Linked DNA regions of Azotobacter salinestris. The protein of the gene in region 1 interacts with the protein of each later gene in a pairwise test. Links are inferred from orthologs where the notes say so. Each region holds a gene or a part of one and is shown in the gene's direction. Other genes may lie near its edges.

What was found. The genes of interacting proteins can lie anywhere in the genome.
Region 2: the proteins of ftsZ (region 1) and rlmN interact in binary tests that used the Escherichia coli proteins (3 or more experiments, as listed by UniProt). The link is inferred for Azotobacter salinestris from one-to-one orthologs.

Annotation. Positions count from the first base shown.
Region 1 is NZ_CP045302.1:1,493,319-1,498,821, reverse strand. The notes cover bases 1-2,792. They hold ftsZ (cell division protein FtsZ), read left to right. Parts: upstream 1-701; coding sequence 702-1,883; downstream 1,884-2,792. Other genes in these bases: lpxC (UDP-3-O-acyl-N-acetylglucosamine deacetylase), read left to right, coding at 1,990-2,792; ftsA (cell division protein FtsA), read left to right, coding at 1-655. Also shown: more of lpxC, read left to right, coding at 2,793-2,901; GCU53_RS07035 (DciA family protein), read right to left, coding at 2,970-3,422; preprotein translocase subunit SecA, read left to right, coding at 3,689-5,503. UniProt on the Escherichia coli protein: Essential cell division protein that forms a contractile ring structure (Z ring) at the future cell division site. The regulation of the ring assembly controls the timing and the location of cell division.
Region 2 is NZ_CP045302.1:3,885,766-3,888,737, forward strand. It holds rlmN (dual-specificity RNA methyltransferase RlmN), read left to right. Parts: upstream 1-899; coding sequence 900-2,045; downstream 2,046-2,972. Other genes in the region: fdx (ISC system 2Fe-2S type ferredoxin), read left to right, coding at 1-135; iscX (Fe-S cluster assembly protein IscX), read left to right, coding at 146-346; ndk (nucleoside-diphosphate kinase), read left to right, coding at 443-874; pilW (type IV pilus biogenesis/stability protein PilW), read left to right, coding at 2,058-2,816; GCU53_RS18250 (RodZ domain-containing protein), read left to right, coding at 2,813-2,972.

The DNA of each region.
Region 1 (5,503 bases):
CGATGACGAGAAGGAGCTGGGCGTATGCCTGGTCGACATCGGTGGCGGTACCACCGATATCGCGATCTTCACCGAGGGAGCGATCCGCCACACTGCAGTGATTCCGATCGCCGGCGATCAGGTTACCAACGACATCGCCATGGCGCTGCGTACGCCGACCCAGTATGCCGAGGAGATCAAGATCCGCTACGCCTGTGCACTGGCCAAGCTGGCCGGCGCTGGCGAAACCATCAATGTCCCAAGCGTCGGCGATCGGCCTTCGCGAGAGCTCTCCCGCCAAGCCCTGGCAGAAGTGGTCGAGCCTCGCTACGACGAGCTGTTCAGCCTGATCCATGCCGAGCTGCAGCGCAGTGGCTACGAGGACCTTATCCCTGCCGGCGTGGTTCTCACCGGGGGATCGGCGAAGATGGAGGGGGCCGTCGAGCTGGCCGAGGAGATCTTCCACATGCCGGTGCGCCTGGGTGTGCCGCACAGGGTCAGGGGAATGGATGATGTGATCAGCAATCCGATCTATTCGACCGGAGTGGGGCTGCTGCTCTACGGGCTGCAGAAGCAGGCCGATGGCGTATCCCTGTCCGGTTCCAGCGGTTATGGCGAAGAAACCAAGATACCTGCTCTGGAGCGACTCAAGCGCTGGTTCCAGGGCAACTTCTGACAACGGCGGTAGTAGGCAGTAAAAAGAAAAGGAAAGGAGAGGGAATATGTTCGAGCTCGTAGACAACGTTCCGCAAAGTGCGGTGATCAAGGTTATCGGGGTCGGTGGCGGCGGCGGTAATGCCGTGAACCACATGGCAGCTACCAGCATCGAGGGCGTCGAGTTCATCTGCGCCAATACCGATGCGCAGGCACTGAAGAACATTACCGCACGGACTGTACTGCAGCTGGGCTCGGGTGTGACGAAGGGGCTGGGGGCTGGTGCCAATCCCGAGGTCGGCCGCGAAGCCGCCATGGAGGACCGCGAGCGTATCGCCGAAGTACTTCAGGGCACCGACATGGTGTTCATCACCACCGGCATGGGTGGCGGCACCGGTACTGGCGCCGCACCGGTCATCGCCGAAGTGGCGAAAGGGCTGGGCATCCTGACGGTGGCCGTGGTGACCCGCCCGTTCCCGTTCGAAGGGCGCAAGCGCATGCAGGTTGCCGAGGAGGGTATCCGCCTGCTGGCCGAGCATGTGGATTCGCTGATCACCATCCCCAACGAGAAGCTGCTGACCATCCTCGGCAAGGATGCCAGCCTGCTGTCCGCCTTCGCCAAGGCCGACGACGTGCTGGCCGGTGCGGTGCGTGGCATTTCCGACATCATCAAGCGCCCTGGCATGATCAACGTCGACTTTGCCGACGTTAAGACCGTGATGAGCGAGATGGGCATGGCCATGATGGGGACCGGCTGTGCCAGCGGCCCGAACCGGGCCCGCGAAGCCACCGAGGCGGCGATCCGCAACCCGTTGTTGGAAGATGTCCATCTGCAGGGCGCTCGAGGCATTCTGGTGAACATCACTGCCGGTCCGGACCTGTCCCTGGGCGAATACTCCGATGTCGGCAACATCATCGAGCAGTTCGCGTCCGACCAAGCCATGGTGAAGGTGGGTACCGTGATCGATCCGGATATGCGCGATGAGCTGCATGTGACTGTGGTTGCCACTGGTCTGGGAGCGCGTACCGACAAGCCGATGAAGGTGGTGGACAACACCCTGCAGCCGGCAGGCAGCTCTGCCGCGTCCAGCGTGCCGCGTGGCGACCAGGCAGTGAACTACAAGGACTACGAGCGGCCCACCGTACAGCGCCAGAGCCATGCCGGCAGCGCTACGGCCGCCAAGATCAACCCGCAGGACGATCTGGACTATCTGGACATCCCGGCCTTCCTGCGACGTCAGGCTGATTGATTGAATTTATCAGGGGTATTGTATTGATTGGTGTCCAGCAAAGATCGGTTCTGCTATCATTTTTGCTGGTTATTGAAGAAGATTCGCAACTGCTAGCGGCCAAACCATGATCAAACAACGCACCCTGAAGAACATTATCCGTGCCACGGGAGTGGGCTTGCACTCGGGGGAGAAGGTTTATCTGACCCTGAAGCCAGCTCCTGTCGACACCGGGATCGTGTTCCGGCGTATCGATCTCGATCCGGTGGTGGAGATTCCCGCAAGGGCTGAAAATGTCGGTGAAACCACCATGTCCACTACGCTGGTCAAGGGTGATGTCAAGGTCGATACAGTGGAGCATCTGCTGTCAGCCATGGCCGGTCTGGGAATCGATAATGCCTACGTCGAACTCTCCGCATCCGAGGTGCCGATCATGGATGGCAGCGCCGGTCCCTTCGTCTTTCTGATTCAGTCTGCAGGTTTGCAGGAGCAGGAGGCTTGCAAGAGGTTCATTCGCATCAAGCGTGAGGTGGCGGTGGCGGAAGGTGACAAGCGTGCCGTCTTTCTGCCCTTCGATGGCTTCAAGGTGAGCTTCGAGATCGATTTCGACCACCCGGTGTTCCGCGGCCGCACACAGACTGCCAGCGTCGATTTCTCCAGTACCTCTTTCGTCAAGGAGGTCAGTCGCGCTCGGACCTTCGGCTTCATGCGTGACATCGAATTTTTGCGCTCGCACAATCTGGCGCTCGGCGGCAGTGTGGATAACGCCATCGTGGTCGACGAAAGCCGGGTGCTGAACGAAGATGGCCTGCGCTACGAGGACGAGTTCGTCAAGCACAAGATCCTCGATGCCATAGGCGACCTCTACCTGCTGGGCAACAGCCTGATCGGCGAGTTCCGCGGCTACAAATCGGGGCATGCCCTGAACAACCGCCTGCTGCGCACCTTGCTCGAGCAGGAGGATGCTTGGGAGGTGGTTACCTTCGAAGACTCTTCGACTGCTCCCATCTCCTACATGCGCCCTGTGGCTGCCGTCTGAGCAGGACGCTTCTCCCCCTTTTCCCTTTTCTGCTTCAAGGCCACCAGCGGGTGGCCTTCGTTTTTCTACTAGTCGGGCTGCACGTGCCGTGCCAGCCGCTCCAGGGCCGCGCGGAGCCTGGGGTCATCGATGCCTTCGGCAGCCGTCTGGATGCTTTCGGCAGCAGCTGTGGAGAGCTTGATCATGCGCTTGGATGAGGATCTGCTCTGCATGGGCGGCTGTACCTTGAAGAGAATCCTGCTCAGTCCCCGGAACGCCTCCAGGGTTAGCAGCTGGCGCTGCAGGCGGCGTTGCTGGTAGCGCAATCGAGTAGCCCACTGGCCATCGGTGACGACCAGCAGCAGGCAGCCTTCACGCCAGGAGGCTACATGGCAATGCCCACGTGCGGCAGGCTGCAGCTGGCTATCCAGCAGATGCTGCAACTGGTCCAGTTGTTGCGCCTGGCTGAGCAGCAACCTGAGTGGCCTGGACTCGCGCAGCAGCGCAGCAGGGGGGCGAGCCGGCAAGGGACGAAAGGTCATGGTGGTTGGCCGGAGAGTGGGGACGTCCATGGTAGCAGAACCCATACTTTCCCAGGTTCGGCCCAAGGCACCGGGTCCGGAGCAGCCCTGCGCCAAGCATGCGGCCTTTGGCACTTTTGGCGCCTGGCCGATCCGACCGCATGATGCCGCTTTTCTTGCCGGGCGGATTTGCGAGTAGAATGCCTTTTTCCCATCGCGGCCGTCTCCGGCTGCCGGGTCGGCCCCGTGCCCGCCCTCCATTCATATGTGAGGAAGAACCTGTCGATATGTTTGCGCCTTTGTTGAGAGTGCTCTTTGGAAGCAAGAACGATCGTGAAGTCAAGCGCATGCGTCGAACCGTGCGGGCGATCAATGCCCTCGAAGAGCAGGTGGTGGCGCTGACGGACGAGCAGTTACGCGCCAGGACCGAGGAGTTCAGAGGCCGTCTCGGCAAGGGGGAGACCCTCGACCAGTTGCTGCCGGAAGCCTTCGCCGTTGCCCGCGAGGCGGGCAAGCGGGTAATGGGCATGCGCCACTTCGACGTGCAACTGATCGGTGCTATGGTCCTGCACGAGGGCAAGATCGCCGAGATGCGTACCGGTGAGGGCAAGACCCTGGTGGCGACCCTGGCCGTCTACCTCAATGCTCTGGCCGGCAAGGGCGTGCACGTGGTGACGGTGAACGACTACCTGGCCCGCCGCGATGCCAATTGGATGCGCCCGCTGTACGAGTTCCTCGGCCTGTCCGTCGGCGTGGTCACCCCCTTCCAGCCGCCGGAGGAGAAGCGTGCCGCTTACGCTGCCGACATCACCTACGGTACCAACAACGAGTTCGGCTTCGACTACTTGCGCGATAACATGGCCTTCAGCCTGGAGGACAAGTTCCAGCGCGAGCTCAACTATGCGGTGATCGACGAGGTCGACTCCATCCTGATCGACGAGGCGCGCACGCCGTTGATCATTTCCGGCCAGGCCGAGGACAGCTCCCAGTTGTACCTGCAGATCAACGCCCTGATTCCGCAGCTGAAGCGCCACGTCGAGGAAGAGGAGGGCGTGGTCACCCAGGAGGGGCATTACACCGTCGACGAGAAGACCCGCCAGATCGAGCTGAACGAACAGGGGCACCAGTTCATCGAGGAGCTGCTGACCCGTGCCGGCCTGTTGCCCGAAGGCGACAACCTCTACTCCGCCCACAACCTGCAGCTGCTGACCCATATCTACGCAGCGCTGCGCGCGCATGTCCTGTTCCATCGTAACGTCGAATACATCGTGCAGGGCAACCAGGTGTTGCTGATCGACGAACATACTGGACGGACCATGCCCGGCCGCCGCCTCTCCGAAGGCCTGCACCAGGCGATCGAAGCCAAGGAAGGGCTGCCGATCCAGGCGGAGAGCCAGACTCTGGCCTCGACCACCTTCCAGAATTACTTCCGTCTCTACCACAAGCTGGCCGGCATGACCGGTACAGCCGATACCGAGGCCTTCGAGTTCCGCCAGATCTACGGTCTCGACGTGGTGGTGATCCCGACTCACCGGCCGATCGCGCGCAAGGACTTCAACGATCTGGTCTATCTGACCCAGGAGGAGAAGTACGCGGCGATCATCACCGATATCAAGGACTGCCAGGCCCAGGGGCGTCCGGCTCTGGTGGGTACTGCCTCGATCGAGAGTTCCGAATACGTCTCCCAGTTGCTCAAGAAGGAAGGCATCGCGCATCAGGTGCTCAACGCCAAGTACCATGAGAAGGAGGCCGAGATCATCGCCCAGGCAGGTCGGCCCGGTGCGGTGACCATCGCCACCAACATGGCGGGTCGGGGTACCGATATTCTTCTCGGGGGCAACTGGGAGGTCGAGATCGCCGCGCTCGAGAATCCCACCGAAGAGCAGATCGCACAGATCAAGGCCGACTGGCAGAAGCGCCACCAGCAGGTAATCGAGGCCGGTGGCCTGCACGTCATTGCCTCGGAGCGCCACGAATCCCGGCGTATCGACAACCAGCTGCGCGGCCGGGCAGGCCGTCAGGGCGACCCGGGCTCCAGCCGCTTCTACCTGTCCCTGGAAGACAACCTGATGCGCATCTTCGCCTCCGACCGGGTGAAGAAC
Region 2 (2,972 bases), 2.4 Mb from region 1 along the record:
GAGGACGACATGCTCGACAAGGCCTGGGGGCTGGAGCCGGAATCGCGGCTATCCTGTCAGGCGAAGGTCGGTGCCGAGGATCTGGTGGTGGAGATTCCCCGCTACACCATCAATCAGGTTTCGGAAAAGCACTGAGGGCATGCGCGTGAGTCTGAAATGGACCGACGTACAAGAAATCGCCCTGCAGCTGGCCGATACCCATCCGCAGATCGATCCACGCTACCTCAACTTCGTCGATCTGCATCGCTGGGTGCTGGCGCTGCCGGAGTTCGACGACGATCCCGCGCGGGGCGGCGAGAAGGTGCTGGAAGCCATCCAGGCGGCGTGGATCGAAGAAGCCGACTGATCCACAAGCTGATCTTATGCATTTCACTGGAACCCGCGTATAATCCGCGGGTTTAATTTTCCGCTTTTCAAACCCCCCGATTGACTGGAGCTATCCATGGCCGTTGAACGTACCCTTTCCATCATCAAGCCCGACGCCGTCGCCAAGAACGTCATCGGTGAGATCCTCACCCGTTTCGAGAAGGCCGGCCTGCGTGTCGTCGCTGCGAAGATGGTCCAGCTGTCCGAGCGCGAAGCCGGCGGCTTCTACGCCGAGCACCAGGCGCGTCCGTTCTTCAAGGATCTGGTGTCCTTCATGACCTCCGGTCCGGTTGTCGTGCAGGTGCTGGAAGGCGAGGGCGCCATTGCCAAGAACCGCGAGCTGATGGGCGCCACCAACCCGAAGGACGCTGCTCCGGGCACCATCCGCGCCGACTTCGCCGTGTCCATCGACGAAAACGCCGTGCACGGTTCCGACTCCGAGGCCTCCGCTGCCCGCGAGATCGCCTACTTCTTCGCCGCCACCGAGGTATACGCCCGCATTCGCTGATCAGGCGATGGGGGAGGGTGAATCCATGACCGAAACCACCAGGGTGAACCTGCTGGGGCTGACCCAGCCGCAGCTGGAAGGCTTCTTCGAGTCCATCGGCGAGAAGCGCTTTCGTGCCGGGCAGGTGATGAAATGGATTCACCACTTCGGCGTCGACGACTTCGAGGCCATGAGCAACATCGGCAAGGCCCTGCGCGAGAAGCTCAGGGCCTGCGCCGAGATCCGCGGTCCCGAGATCGTCAGCCAGGACATTTCCAGCGACGGCACCCGCAAGTGGGTGGTGCGCGTGGCGTCCGGCAGCTGCGTGGAGACCGTGTACATCCCGCAGGCCGGCCGCGGCACCCTGTGCGTGTCGTCCCAGGCCGGCTGCTCGCTGGACTGCAGTTTCTGCTCCACCGGCAAGCAGGGCTTCAACAGCGACCTGACCGCCGCCGAGATCATCGGCCAGGTCTGGATCGCCAACAAATCCTTCGGCACCGTCCCGGCCAAGATCGACCGCGCCATCACCAACGTGGTGATGATGGGCATGGGCGAGCCGCTGATGAATTTCGACAACGTGGTCGCCGCCATGCAGATCATGATGGACGACCTCGGCTACGGCATCTCCAAGCGCAAGGTGACCCTGTCCACCTCCGGCGTGGCGCCGATGATCGACGAGCTGGGCAAGGTGATCGACGTGTCCTTGGCGCTGTCGCTGCACGCGCCCAACGACGAGCTGCGCAACCGGCTGGTGCCGATCAACCGCAAGTACCCGCTGGCCGTGGTGCTGGACGCCTGCAGGCGCTACATCTCGCGCCTCGGCGAGAAGCGCGTGCTGACCGTGGAGTACACCCTGCTCAAGGACGTCAACGACCAGCCCGAACATGCGGCGCAGATGATCGAGCTGCTGCGCGACGTGCCGTGCAAGATCAACCTGATTCCCTTCAATCCCTTTCCCCACGCCGGTTACGAGCGGCCGAGCAACAACGCCATTCGCCGCTTCCAGGACCTGCTGCACCAGGCCGGGCACAACGTCACGGTGCGCACCACCCGGGGTGAGGACATCGACGCTGCCTGCGGCCAACTGGTCGGGCAGGTCATGGATCGCACCCGGCGCAGCGAGCGCTATATCGCGGTGCGCCAGCTCGGTGACGAGGCTGCGTCATCCCCCGGTGCCGCCAATCGGACCTGAACGAGGATGTTTATGACCCTGCGCGCTGCGCTGCTGTTGCTTTCTGCCACGCTGCTGGTCGGTTGCGTCTCGACCGGCGCGGTCGACCCCATGAAGACCGAACGGGGCCGCAAGGAGGCTCGCGAGGCGTATATCCAGCTCGGCCTCGGCTACCTCAAGCAGGGGCAGACCGACCGGGCCAAGGTGCCGCTGGGCAAGGCCCTGGCGATGGATCCGGGCGATGCCGACGCCCACGCCGCCCTGGCCCTGGTGTTCCAGACCGAGCTCGAGCCCGCCCTGGCCGACCAGCACTATCGCAAGGCGCTGGCCAAGCGTCCCGGCGATGCGCGCATCCTGAACAACTACGGCAGCTTCCTGTTCGAGCAGCGCCGTTATCAGGATGCCTACGAGCGTTTCCAGCAGGCCGCGGCCGACACCCTGTACCCCGAGCGTTCGCGGGTCTACCTCAATCTCGGCCTGACCGCCGTCAAGCTCGGCCGGCGTGACTTCGCCAAGGAGCATCTGGAAAAATCCCTGCGAATCAATTCGCAGCAGCCACGGGCCCTGCTGGAAATGGCCACACTGAATTTCGAGGCGCGCGACTACGTGGCGGCGCGCTCCTATTACTCCAGTTTCAGCCGCATGGGCGAGCAGAATGCCCGCAGCCTGCTGCTGGGTACCCGCCTGGCGAAGGTCTTCGATGATCGCGATCAGGCTGCCAACTTCGGCCTGCAGCTGAAGCGTCTTTACCCGGGCACGCCGGAATATCAGCAATATCTGTCGGAGCAATGATGAACGCGTCGCAAACCGAGAGCACGGCCGCGGCCTCCGTCAACCCGGGCGAGATCCTGCGCAAGGGCCGCGAGGCCAACGACTGGTCGCTGGCCCAGGTGGCCGGACAGCTGAATCTCTCCACCCGGACCCTGGTCCAGCTGGAGGCCGGCGAGT